One region of the Pseudomonas sp. GW822-FHT01E03 genome, then DNA from elsewhere that is predicted to be linked to it. Evidence: riboswitches for the same ligand, from Rfam matches in the RefSeq annotation. Region 1 holds a riboswitch; the other holds the start of a gene.
What was found. A riboswitch is a leader RNA that binds a small molecule or an ion and turns the genes downstream of it on or off. The one in region 1 is predicted to bind cobalamin.

Region 1 (5,514 bases):
CTTGAAGCTGATCGGACGGCTGATGATGCGCCCGTCCAGTTCCGGCAAGGCAATGTGCATCGCCAGGTCGCGAGGGCCAAGCCCCTGTTCACTGGCGCGCCAACCCGGTTCGTTGTCCTGGGCGCAAATCGCCTGGATCACCGGAATATTGCGGCGGAATGGCCGCAGATGCGGTGCTTCCGGGCTGGACTGGGCAAAGCCGGTGGTGTTCAGAATTACCGAGACGCAGGCCTCGTCGAGCCAGTCCTCGACCACGCAAAGGCAGCCGGGTTCTTTCAGGCTCGCCAGCGCAATCGGCAACGGATTCAACCCCGCTGCCTGCAAACGTTGGCAAAAAACATCAATGAAAGCGGTGTTCGCCGCCTGCAGATGCGAGCGGTAAAACAGCACCGCCGCCACCGGTTGACCCACGTGCCAGTCGGCCTGCCAGTCGCTCAGCGCGGCAGAGTGTTTGTGCCGATGGTAAATCGCCGTACGCGGCAGGATTTGCGGCTCACCCCAGGTGTAATCACGGGCCAGCCAGCGGTTGGCCAGGCAGCGGAAGAAGTCGAGGGCGTTGCCCATGCCGCCCTGGCGCAGAAACTGCCAGAGCCGGTCGCGATCCTCGGCACCGACGGTGCTCAAGTCGCTGAGCTCCGGGTCCGGGCGATCATCACCCGGCACCAGAATCAGTTGCACGCCGCGCTGCGACAGCTCGACCAGACGCTCGATGCCGTAACGCCAATAGGCGATGCCGCCGTGCAGCGAGATCAGAATGACCTTGGCGTGGCGCAAGACTTCATCGACGTACAGGTCAACCGAGGCATGGTTCTGCACCTGCATCGGATTGGCTAGGCGCACGCTCGGGTAATCGTCGGGCAACTGCTGCGCCGCTTCGGCGAGCAGCGCCAGGCTGGAATCGCCGCTGCACAGGACCACTAGCTCGGCAGGAGTTTGTCCAAGGTCGGCAATGTTGTCATCCGACACGAAACCGCCGGGCTGGGTCCTGAGCAGGTGCATGGCTTACACGCTGAGCGCGGCGCGCAATTGCGCTTCGAGAACAGTGGCGTCCAGTTTCTGGCCGATCAGCACCAGGCGAGAGACTCGCGCCTCTTCGGCGCCCCACTGGCGGTCGAAATGCTTGTCAAAACGCGTACCCACGCCCTGGATCAGCAGGCGCATCGGCTTGCTCGGAATCGCAGCAAACCCCTTGACGCGCAGGATGCCGTGCTGGACCACCAACTGGGTCAGTGCGTCCAGCAGCAGGCTTTCGTCGGCTTGCGGCAGTTCGATGGAGATCGAATCGAAGGCGTCGTGATCGTGGTCATCATGATCGTCGTCGCCATCGTGATGATGGTCGTGGTGGCTGTGGCGGCTGTCGATGTGTTCTTCGGAGCCGACACCGAGGCCTATCAGCACGTCCAGCGGCAGGCGACCACTGCTGGCTTCGATGATTTTCACCGCTGGCGGCAATTCCTCGGCGACTTCCAGGCGCACACGGGCCAGGTCCGTCGGGTTGATCAGGTCGGTTTTGTTGAGGATCACCAGGTCAGCGCTGGCCAATTGGTCGGCGAACAGTTCGTGCAGCGGCGATTCGTGGTCCAGGTTCGGGTCGAGTTTGCGCTGGGCGTCGACCTGATCCGGGAACGCGGCGAAGGTGCCGGCGGCCACGGCCGGGCTGTCGACCACGGTGATGACCGCATCCACCGTGCAGGCACTGCGGATTTCCGGCCACTGGAAGGCCTGCACCAGCGGCTTGGGCAACGCCAGACCGGACGTTTCGATGAGGATGTGGTCGAGATCGCCGCGACGGGCCACCAGTTCGCGCATCACCGGGAAGAATTCTTCCTGGACGGTGCAGCACAGGCAGCCGTTGGCCAGTTCATAGACACGGCCGTTGGCTTCTTCTTCGGTGCAACCGATGGAGCATTGCTTGAGGATTTCGCCGTCGATGCCCAACTCGCCAAATTCGTTGACGATCACCGCGATGCGGCGACCCTGGGCGTTGTCGAGCATGTGGCGCAGCAGCGTTGTTTTACCCGAGCCGAGAAAGCCTGTAACGATGGTGACGGGGAGTTTGGCCAGTGTTTTCATCGGATGCCCTATGGCTAAGCTGGCGGGCATACGGGACGACGACCGGCAACGCGCACGCGCGTGCCTGAAGAGTTCGCCACCGGATCACCCCGCCCGGTTGAAAGTGAGAATCTGTGACGAGGCAGGTCTCCTGGCTGACGGTGTGCCGGGCTTGAGCCTGGCATTCGCTGCGCCTTCCCGCCGGCCTCATGGATTGAGTCAGCAGTGGCGTGGCAACGAACATCACCGTTCACAGTTGCGGGGGCAGCCGCGGCATTGACCGCGTTCCCTTCTTAGCTTCGACAAACGCCGAAGAACCTCGAAAGCGCAAGGCTACGCATGGTCTTGGGGCGGGTCAATGTTCATGCTGAGTTCTGTAGCGCCTGTAACGACCCAATCGCGAGCAAGCTCGCTCCCACAGGGGATGGGGCTCTTTGAGAAAAATGCGGTCAAATGTGGGAGCGAGCTTGCTCGCGATTGGGTCGACCCGGTTCCGAATTGAGAACCCCTGCCAATTGACGCCCAACCCCCGCCCATGCTCTCCTACACACCTTGTTACGGGTGCCCTTCACAGGGTGAAACGGGAAACCGGTGAATCATGTGCTTTACTCTTAAGCCATGTCAGTCCGGTGCTGCCCCCGCAACGGTAAGCGAGCGAAGCGTCAGATCCACTGTGCCACTGCGGCATGGGAAGGTGATGCTTTCAGGTCCAGGCGCAAGCCTTTGCCCCTCGTGAGCCCGGAGACCGGCCCGCAACACAAAGTGACCAGTACGATCACTGAACCAACAAACCCGCGGTGGGCGGGCGCTGTTTGAAACCTTGCGCGCCTGGTCGTGCGGGGTTTTGCATGCGCTCTTATTCCCCGCTGACAGACCAGAGGGAAACGCCATGTCGATCATCAGCAGCGCCGAACACACAGCCGCAAGCACCACCTCAACCCTGACCCAACGTCTGGCCGCCGCCGTCTGCGCGTCGATCCTGGGCGCATGCCTTGTGTATTTCGCCGGTTTCTCGCACATCGAAGCGGTGCACAACGCCGCCCACGATACCCGTCACAGCTCCGCGTTCCCGTGCCATTGAGAGCTGTCGACATGATCAAGCGTATTGCGCAAACCGCAGGTTTCACCGGGCTGCTGGCCGCCCTGTTGCTGACCCTGCTGCAAAGTTTCTGGGTCGCCCCGCTGATTTTGCAGGCCGAGACCTACGAAAAAGCCGAACCGGCCGCTGTTGAAATGCATGAACACGCCGACGGTGCGATGGCTGCTCACACTCATGATGCACAAGCCTGGGAGCCGGAAGATGGCTGGCAGCGCGTGCTGTCGACCACTGGTGGCAACCTGGTGGTGGCGGTCGGTTTCGCCCTGATGCTGGCCGGCCTGTACACCTTGCGTGCGCCGACCAAAACCTCTCAAGGCCTGCTCTGGGGCCTGGCCGGTTACGCAACCTTCGTGCTCGCGCCGACCCTCGGTCTGCCACCTGAATTGCCAGGCACTGCCGCCGCCGACCTCGCACAACGGCAACTGTGGTGGGTCGGTACCGCCGCCTCCACCGCCGTCGGTATTGCGCTGATCGTGTTCAGCCGTCACTGGCTGATGAAAGTCCTCGGCGCGGCGATCCTCGCCGTCCCCCATGTGATTGGCGCGCCGCAACCGGAGGTGCATTCGATGCTTGCTCCAGAGGCACTGGAAACCCGGTTCAAAATCGCTTCGCAACTGACCAACGTGGCATTCTGGCTGGCCCTGGGCCTGATCAGCGCCTGGTTGTTCCGTCGCAAAAGCGATGGTCAATACAACGCATGACTGACGTCAGCACAGCGCCGACCCTGGTGGTCGGTCTGGGCTGCCAACGGGGCTGCCCCGTCAGCACGTTGCTGGCGCTGCTCGATCAGGCGCTGGAGGCGCACCAGATAGCTCGTCATGAAATCAAGGCGCTGGCCAGCATCGATTCGAAGCGCGACGAACCTGCACTGATCGAACTGGCTCAGCAACTCGGCCTGGAACTGATGTATTTCAGCAGTGAGCAACTGGCCGCTTATGAACCGCAACTCAGCCATCAATCGCAAATAGCGTTTGAACGCACCGGTTGCTACGGCGTTGCGGAAAGCGCCGCACTGGCCCTGGCCGAACAACTGGCCCAGGCCCCGGCAAAACTGCTGATTCCACGACAAAAATATGCCCAGGCAACCCTGGCATTGGCTGGCGCTGCGTAAAAACCGATAATCCCCGCCTTTGATCATGAACATTCTTCATCTGAAGACCTGTTCAGCCCCTTTTTCCCACAGGAACCGACGATGACCGTCTACTTCATTGGCGCAGGTCCCGGCGACCCCGAACTGATCACCGTCAAGGGCCAGCGGCTGATTCGCAGTTGCCCGGTGATCATATATGCCGGCTCACTGGTACCGGCCGCCGTACTGGAAGGTCACTGTGCCGAACAGGTGGTCAACAGCGCCGAACTGCACCTGGAACAGATCATCGACCTGATCAAGACCGCCCACGCCAAAGGCCAGGATGTGGCCCGGGTGCACTCTGGCGATCCGAGCCTGTATGGCGCCATTGGCGAGCAGATTCGCTATCTGCGTGAACTGGGCATTGCGTTCGAAATCGTACCCGGCGTGACTGCCACAGCCGCTTGCGCAGCGCTCTTGGGCGCGGAACTGACCCTGCCGGACATTTCGCAGAGCGTGATCCTGACTCGCTACGCCGACAAAACCGCCATGCCACCCGGAGAGGAATTCTCCAGCCTGGCGCAGCACGGCGCGACCATGGCGATTCATTTGGGGGTCAGTCACCTGACGAAGATCGTCGAGGAACTGCTGCCCCATTACGGCGCCGATTGTCCGATTGCGGTGGTGCATCGAGCGAGCTGGCCGGATCAGGATTGGGTGGTGGGCACGCTGGCAGATATTGCCGGGAAGGTTGAATCAAAGGGATTTCGTCGTACGGCGTTGATTCTGGTGGGTCGGGTGCTGGGCAGTGACCACTTCAGCGAGTCATCGCTGTATCGTGCGGGGCATGCGCATCTTTACAGGCCCTGATTCACCACCAACCCTGTGACGAGGGGGCTTGCCCCCGTTCGGCGGCGTAGCCGTCGCAAATCCTGTTTACCCGTAAAAAACCAGGGCCGCTTCGCAGCCCAACGGGGGCAAGCCCCCTCGCCACAGGTTTCCAATCACCCATAAAAAAACGGCGCTCACGGGGCGCCGTTTTTTCAATTCGCAGCGAACACCTTAGTAGTAGGCGTTTTCTTTCTGCGTGTGGTCGGTCACGTCGCGAACACCTTTGAGCTCCGGGATGCGCTCGAGCAAGGTGCGCTCGATGCCTTCCTTCAGTGTCACGTCGGCCTGGCCGCAGCCCTGGCAACCACCACCGAACTGCAGGACGGCGATGCCGTCTTCGACCACGTCGATCAGGCTGACCTGACCGCCGTGGCTGGCCAGCCCCGGGTTGATCTCGGTTTGC
Region 2 (5,514 bases), on a different contig from region 1:
CGGGCGCGTGCTCGAGACCAGTCCCGAGAGCGCGGACACCCGGGCGATCCAGGCGCTCAACCGGGCGTTGAAGGACGATGCGCGGGTGGATCTGTCGTTGTTGCCGTTGGGTGATGGGTTGACTCTCTGCCGCAAACGCTGAGCTGGAAATCCTGTGGGAGCGAGCTTGCTCCGGGCGGCGTTCCGACGATAGCGGTAGGTCAGTCAGCATCGATGTTGAATGTGCCCTCATCGCGAGCAAGCTCGCTCCCACAGGGTTCTGAGTTCATCCGGGATGGTGTTATTTGGCAGCCGAAACCCGCCACACCTTGTTCCCCACATCATCGGCCACCAACAGGTCACCCTGTCGGTCGATCACCACGCCCACCGGGCGGCCCATGGCTTCTTCCTTGCCATTGAGAAACCCGCTGAGCACATCAACCGGATTCCCGACCGGCTTGCCGGCGCGGAAGGGCACGAAAATCACTTTGTAGCCGCTGTGCGGCTTGCGGTTCCAGGAGCCGTGCTGGCCGATGAAGGCGCCTTCCCTGAAGCGCGACGGTAACTTGTTGCCTTCGGCAAACGTCAGGCCCAGTGATGCCGTGTGCGGGCCGACGGCGTAGTCCGGGGCGATAGCCTTGGCCACCAGGTCCGGGTTTTGCGGCTCGACGCGAATATCGACATGCTGGCCGAAGTAACTGTACGGCCAGCCATAGAATGCGCCGTCTTTCACCGAGGTGATGTAGTCCGGTACCAGGTCGCTGCCGATTTCATCCCGTTCGTTGACCGCAGTCCACAGCGCGCCACTGTGCGGTTCCCAGGCCATGCCATTGGGGTTGCGCAGGCCGGACGCGAAGATCCGCTGCTGGCCGGTGGCGCGATCCACTTCCCAGATCGCCGCACGACCTTCTTCCTTGTCCATGCCGTGTTCCGCAACGTTGCTGTTGGAACCCACGGTGACGTACAGCTTGCTGCCGTCCTTGCTGGCGATGACGTTTTTGGTCCAGTGGTGATTCAGCAGGCCGCCCGGCAGGTCGACCACTTTTGCCGGCGGTGACTTGATCTGCGTATCGCCACTTTCATAGTGAAAGCGCAGCAGGCGATCAGTGTCGGCCACATACAGGTCATTGCCGACCAGGGTCATGCCGAAGGGCGAGTTGAGGTTTTGCAGAAACACCGTGCGGGTTTCCGCGACCCCATCGTGGTCCTTGTCGCGCAGCAAGGTGATGCGGTTGGCGCTGGGCACCCTGGCTCCGGCACGCCCCATGAATTTCTTCATGATCCAGCCGCGAATGCCTTTGCCGTCTTCGGGTTTTGGGGGGGCATTGGTTTCCGCCACCAGCACATCGCCATTGGGTAGTACATAAAGCCAGCGCGGGTGATCCAGGTCTTCGGCAAAAGCGGCCACTTGGGTGCCATTGGCGGCGATGGGCTTCGCACCCTGCGGCCAGCCGATGGCCGGGGCGATGTTCACGATCGGGATCAGGGTTTTGTCGGGGTCTGGCAGTTGAGGCGAAGGACCGGTGCCATCGGAGACTTGCAGGCGGGCGGTTCCGCCACAAGCGGCGAGCCCTCCGCAGAACGCGATAACGAGAACGAGCGGGGGCGTGCGCATGCGGGTCTTCCCTATGAGTGCCTTGTTCTAATCATAGAGGCGCGTTGTCGTCCGATGGTTCAACCCTTAGCCACGTGCCTCCTTGAACAGCACTGCTATGCCGGGGTGATAGTTGCCGGCTTCGTTGCGCAACTTGCGGTAGGCATAAGGGAAATACCAGGCAACAGCGCAGGTGTGTTCCTTTTGCAGGTCGTCGACCATGTCCTGGAGTTCTTCCGGTGTGGCGCCCTGCTGGGCTTTTTGCGGGGCGACGAACAGGCAGCCGAGTTTCAGGTCGCTGGCGTGGCTCAGGCGCTTGGCATCGCTGGCGATGTCGAGCAGGGCCTGGGTCAGGTTGAGGCTGTTGACCCGTGGCCAGCGCTGGCTGGTCTGGATGTAGGCGCGGGTTTCGGGTGAAGCCAGGAGCAGGTCGGCGCGGCTGTTGCGTTCGCCTTCTTCGGTCTGCTTGCGGGTGGGCGTCTGTTGCAGCGTGACCATCTCGGCCATCCAGGCGGCGGCAGACAGTAGTCCGAGATTGGCCTTCTCGTCGTGCCAGTACGGTGTGTCGCCATCACCGCGGACGGCGTTGTAACGGTCGATGCATTCGAACCAGCGTTCGAGCACCGGGCGCAGGAATTCCAGCTTTGGATTGCTGATGATCATGCCTTGCATGGGCTCACCCTTGTTGTTGTGTTGTGAGTTTGTGGCTCTTTGATATCACTGCTGGGAGCGTGGCACAAGATTGACGTCAGTTTATTGATTGATGGCAGTTATTCGGTCGATGGCCTCCCGGCTTTAATTGACGCTCCACCCCCAACCCTCTAACCTTCGCGGCTTGTTTCAGGTGCTCTGTGGCTTGGGTCGACAGAGTGAAACAGGGAAGCCGGTGAGTGAGTCCTTCTGTTGGTCGAAGGCCCGCAATTCCGGCGCTGCCCCCGCAACGGTAAATGAGTGAAAACTGTGTGTGATGCCACTGTGTCGATTTGATGCGGGAAGGCGCACGGTCTGGCCCCGCGGCCACTCATGAGCCCGGAGACCGGCCTGATTCATCCAGCGGCATCACGGTGGGCGATGCCAGGCTTGTTGCCTTCTATTCTTGTGCCTGCCCGCCGTTATTCCTGCCTAAACGGAGAGCTCCCCCATGACTGATACCCCCGATCGTGACGAACGCCACCTGGCGCGCATGCAGCGCAAAAAAGCCGTGATCGACGAGCGCATCGCCAATTCCCCGAACGAGTGTGGCCTGCTACTGGTGCTGACCGGCAACGGCAAGGGCAAGAGCAGTTCGGCCTTCGGCATGCTTGCCCGCGCCATGGGGCACGGCATGCAATGCGGCGTGGTGCAGTTCATCAAGGGCCGCAACAGTACGGGGGAGGAGTTGTTCTTCCGGCGCTTTCCCGAGCAGGTGCGTTTTCATGTGATGGGCGAAGGCTTTACCTGGGAAACCCAGGACCGCCAGCGCGACATCGCCGCCGCCGAAGCCGCCTGGGCGGTGTCGCAGCAACTGCTGCGCGATCCGTCCATCGGTCTGGTGGTGCTCGATGAGCTGAACATCGCCCTCAAGCACGGCTACCTCGATCTCGATCAGGTGCTCAGCGACTTGCAGGCCCGACCGCCGATGCAACACGTGGTGGTCACCGGTCGTGCCGCCAAGCCGGAGATGATCGAGATGGCTGACACCGTCACCGAAATGGGCGTGATCAAGCACGCCTTTCAAGCCGGGATCAAAGCGCAGAAAGGCGTCGAATTGTGAGTCAGCCTCGGCACTGTCCGGCGGTACTGATTGCCGCGCCGGCCTCTGGCCAAGGCAAGACCACCGTCACCGCGGCACTGGCCCGATTGCATCGCAATCAGGGGCGCAAGGTCCGAGTGTTCAAGTGCGGGCCCGACTTTCTCGATCCGATGATCCTCGAGCGCGCCAGCGGTGCGCCGGTGTATCAGCTGGACATGTGGATGGTCGGCGAGCAGGAGAGTCGCCGGTTGCTGTGGGAAGCCGCCGCTGAAGCCGACCTGATCCTGATCGAAGGCGTCATGGGGTTGTTCGACGGTACGCCGTCGAGCGCCGACCTGGCGCGGCATTTCGGTGTGCCGGTGCTGGGGGTGATCGATGGCACCGCCATGGCCCAGACCTTTGGCGCATTGGCCCTGGGGTTGGCGCGTTATCAGCCGGACTTGCCGTTCGCCGGCGTGCTGGCCAATCGTGTCGGCACGCTGCGCCACGCGCAACTGCTCGAAGGCAGCCTGACTGAGGGGTTGCGCTGGTACGGCGCGCTGTCCCGGGAAACCGGGATCGAATTGCCGAGCCGGCACCTGGGGCTGGTGCAGGCCAGTGAGTTGAACGATCTCGACCTGCGCCTCGATGCGGCAGCCGATGCCCTGGCCAGCAGTTGCGAGGTCGCGCTGCCACCGGCAGTCGAATTCGCCGCCCCTGATGTCATCGCGGCCGAACCGCTGCTGGCCGGTGTACGCATTGCCGTCGCCCGCGATGAAGCCTTTGCGTTCACCTACGGCGCGAGCCTGGATCTGCTGCGGGCGATGGGCGCCGAGTTGTCATTCTTCTCGCCGATCCGCGACCGTGCGTTGCCGCAGGCGGACAGCCTGTATCTGCCGGGCGGTTACCCGGAGCTGCACCACGTTGCACTGGCGCAAAACACCGCGATGCTCGATGCGATCCGCGCCCACCACCGGGCAGGCAAACCGTTGCTCGCCGAGTGTGGCGGCATGCTGTATCTGCTCGACTCCCTGACCGATGTCGAAGGCACTCGCGCCGAACTGGTTGGCTTGCTGGCCGGTGATGCAGTCATGCAAAAGCGCCTGGCAGCGCTGGCTTTGCAAGCGGTGGAACTGCCGGAAGGCTCGCTGCGCGGGCACACCTACCACCATTCGCTGACCACCACTGAACTGGCGCCGATTGCCCGTGGCTTGAGCCCTAACGGCGGGCGCGGAGCGGAGGCGGTCTACCGTGAGGGGCGGATGACTGCCTCTTACGTACACTTTTATTTTCCGTCGAACCCCTCGGCGATTGCCGCGCTGTTTGCGCCTGACCAAAACCCTGTGGGAGCGAGCCTGCTCGCGAAGAGGCCATGAGCGACAACGCATTCTCCGAAGCCGAGCGCGCGGCGGTGTACCGCGCCATCGCCGAGCGCCGCGACATGCGCCACTTCAGCGGCGGCACCGTCGAGCCCGAATTGCTCCGTCGCCTGCTCGAAGCCGCGCATCAGGCCCCCAGTGTCGGCCTGATGCAGCCCTGGCGCTTCATCCGCATCAGCGATCGCGCCTTGCGCGGGCAAATCCAGGCCCTGGTGGAAGAAGAACGCATCCGCACCGCCGAAGCCCTTGGCGAGCGCAGCGATGAGTTCATGAAGCTCAAGGTGGAAGGCATCAACGATTGTGCCGAGGTGCTGGTCGCCGCACTGATGGATGACCGCGAGCAGCATATCTTCGGCCGCCGCACGCTGCCGGAAATGGACATGGCTTCGTTGTCCTGCGCGATCCAGAACCTGTGGCTGGCGTCCCGTGCCGAAGGGCTGGGCATGGGGTGGGTGTCGCTGTTCGAACCACAGGCACTGGCGGACCTGTTGAGGTTGCCGCCGGGTGCCAAGCCATTGGCCGTGCTGTGCCTGGGGCCGGTCAAAGAGTTCTACCCGGCGCCGATGCTGGTGCTCGAAGGCTGGGCGCAGGCGCGTCCGCTACATGAATTGCTGTATGAAAATTATTGGGGAGTGAGTCAATGAGTGTGGCGTTGTTGAGTGTCGCCGCGGTTGCGCTGGATGCGCTGCTGGGTGAACCCAAACGCTGGCATCCGCTGGTGGCGTTCGGCCGTTTTGCCGAGCGCATCGAGCAACGTTTCAACGGCGGCGGTCGCGGCTGGCGCAGCCATGGCGTCACCGCGTGGGTGATTGCCGTGTTGCCACTGACGCTACTGGCCACGGCATTCTCCT

Region 2: it holds a riboswitch for cobalamin, as region 1 does, so the genes downstream of both, cobO (cob(I)yrinic acid a,c-diamide adenosyltransferase) here and cobW (cobalamin biosynthesis protein CobW) in region 1, are expected to answer to the same signal.

The regions. Positions count from the first base shown of each region.
Region 1 covers NZ_JBXAOQ010000007.1:391,620-397,133, reverse strand. The annotation lists partial or broken gene cobN (cobaltochelatase subunit CobN) at 1-999, opposite strand, end outside; gene cobW (cobalamin biosynthesis protein CobW) at 1,003-2,073, opposite strand; cobalamin riboswitch at 2,177-2,389, opposite strand; cobalamin riboswitch at 2,595-2,820, shown strand; gene AC1RP7_RS17045 (CbtB domain-containing protein) at 2,942-3,133, shown strand; gene AC1RP7_RS17040 (CbtA family protein) at 3,145-3,852, shown strand; gene AC1RP7_RS17035 (cobalamin biosynthesis protein) at 3,849-4,262, shown strand; gene cobM (precorrin-4 C(11)-methyltransferase) at 4,344-5,090, shown strand; gene nfuA (Fe-S biogenesis protein NfuA) at 5,283-5,514, opposite strand, start outside.
Region 2 covers NZ_JBXAOQ010000009.1:268,194-273,707, forward strand. The annotation lists gene AC1RP7_RS19725 (O-methyltransferase) at 1-142, shown strand, start outside; gene AC1RP7_RS19730 (PQQ-dependent sugar dehydrogenase) at 281-1,594, opposite strand; gene AC1RP7_RS19735 (hypothetical protein) at 1,661-2,245, opposite strand; cobalamin riboswitch at 2,399-2,632, shown strand; gene cobO (cob(I)yrinic acid a,c-diamide adenosyltransferase) at 2,715-3,326, shown strand; gene AC1RP7_RS19745 (cobyrinic acid a,c-diamide synthase CobB) at 3,323-4,660, shown strand; gene bluB (5,6-dimethylbenzimidazole synthase) at 4,657-5,307, shown strand; gene cbiB (adenosylcobinamide-phosphate synthase CbiB) at 5,304-5,514, shown strand, end outside.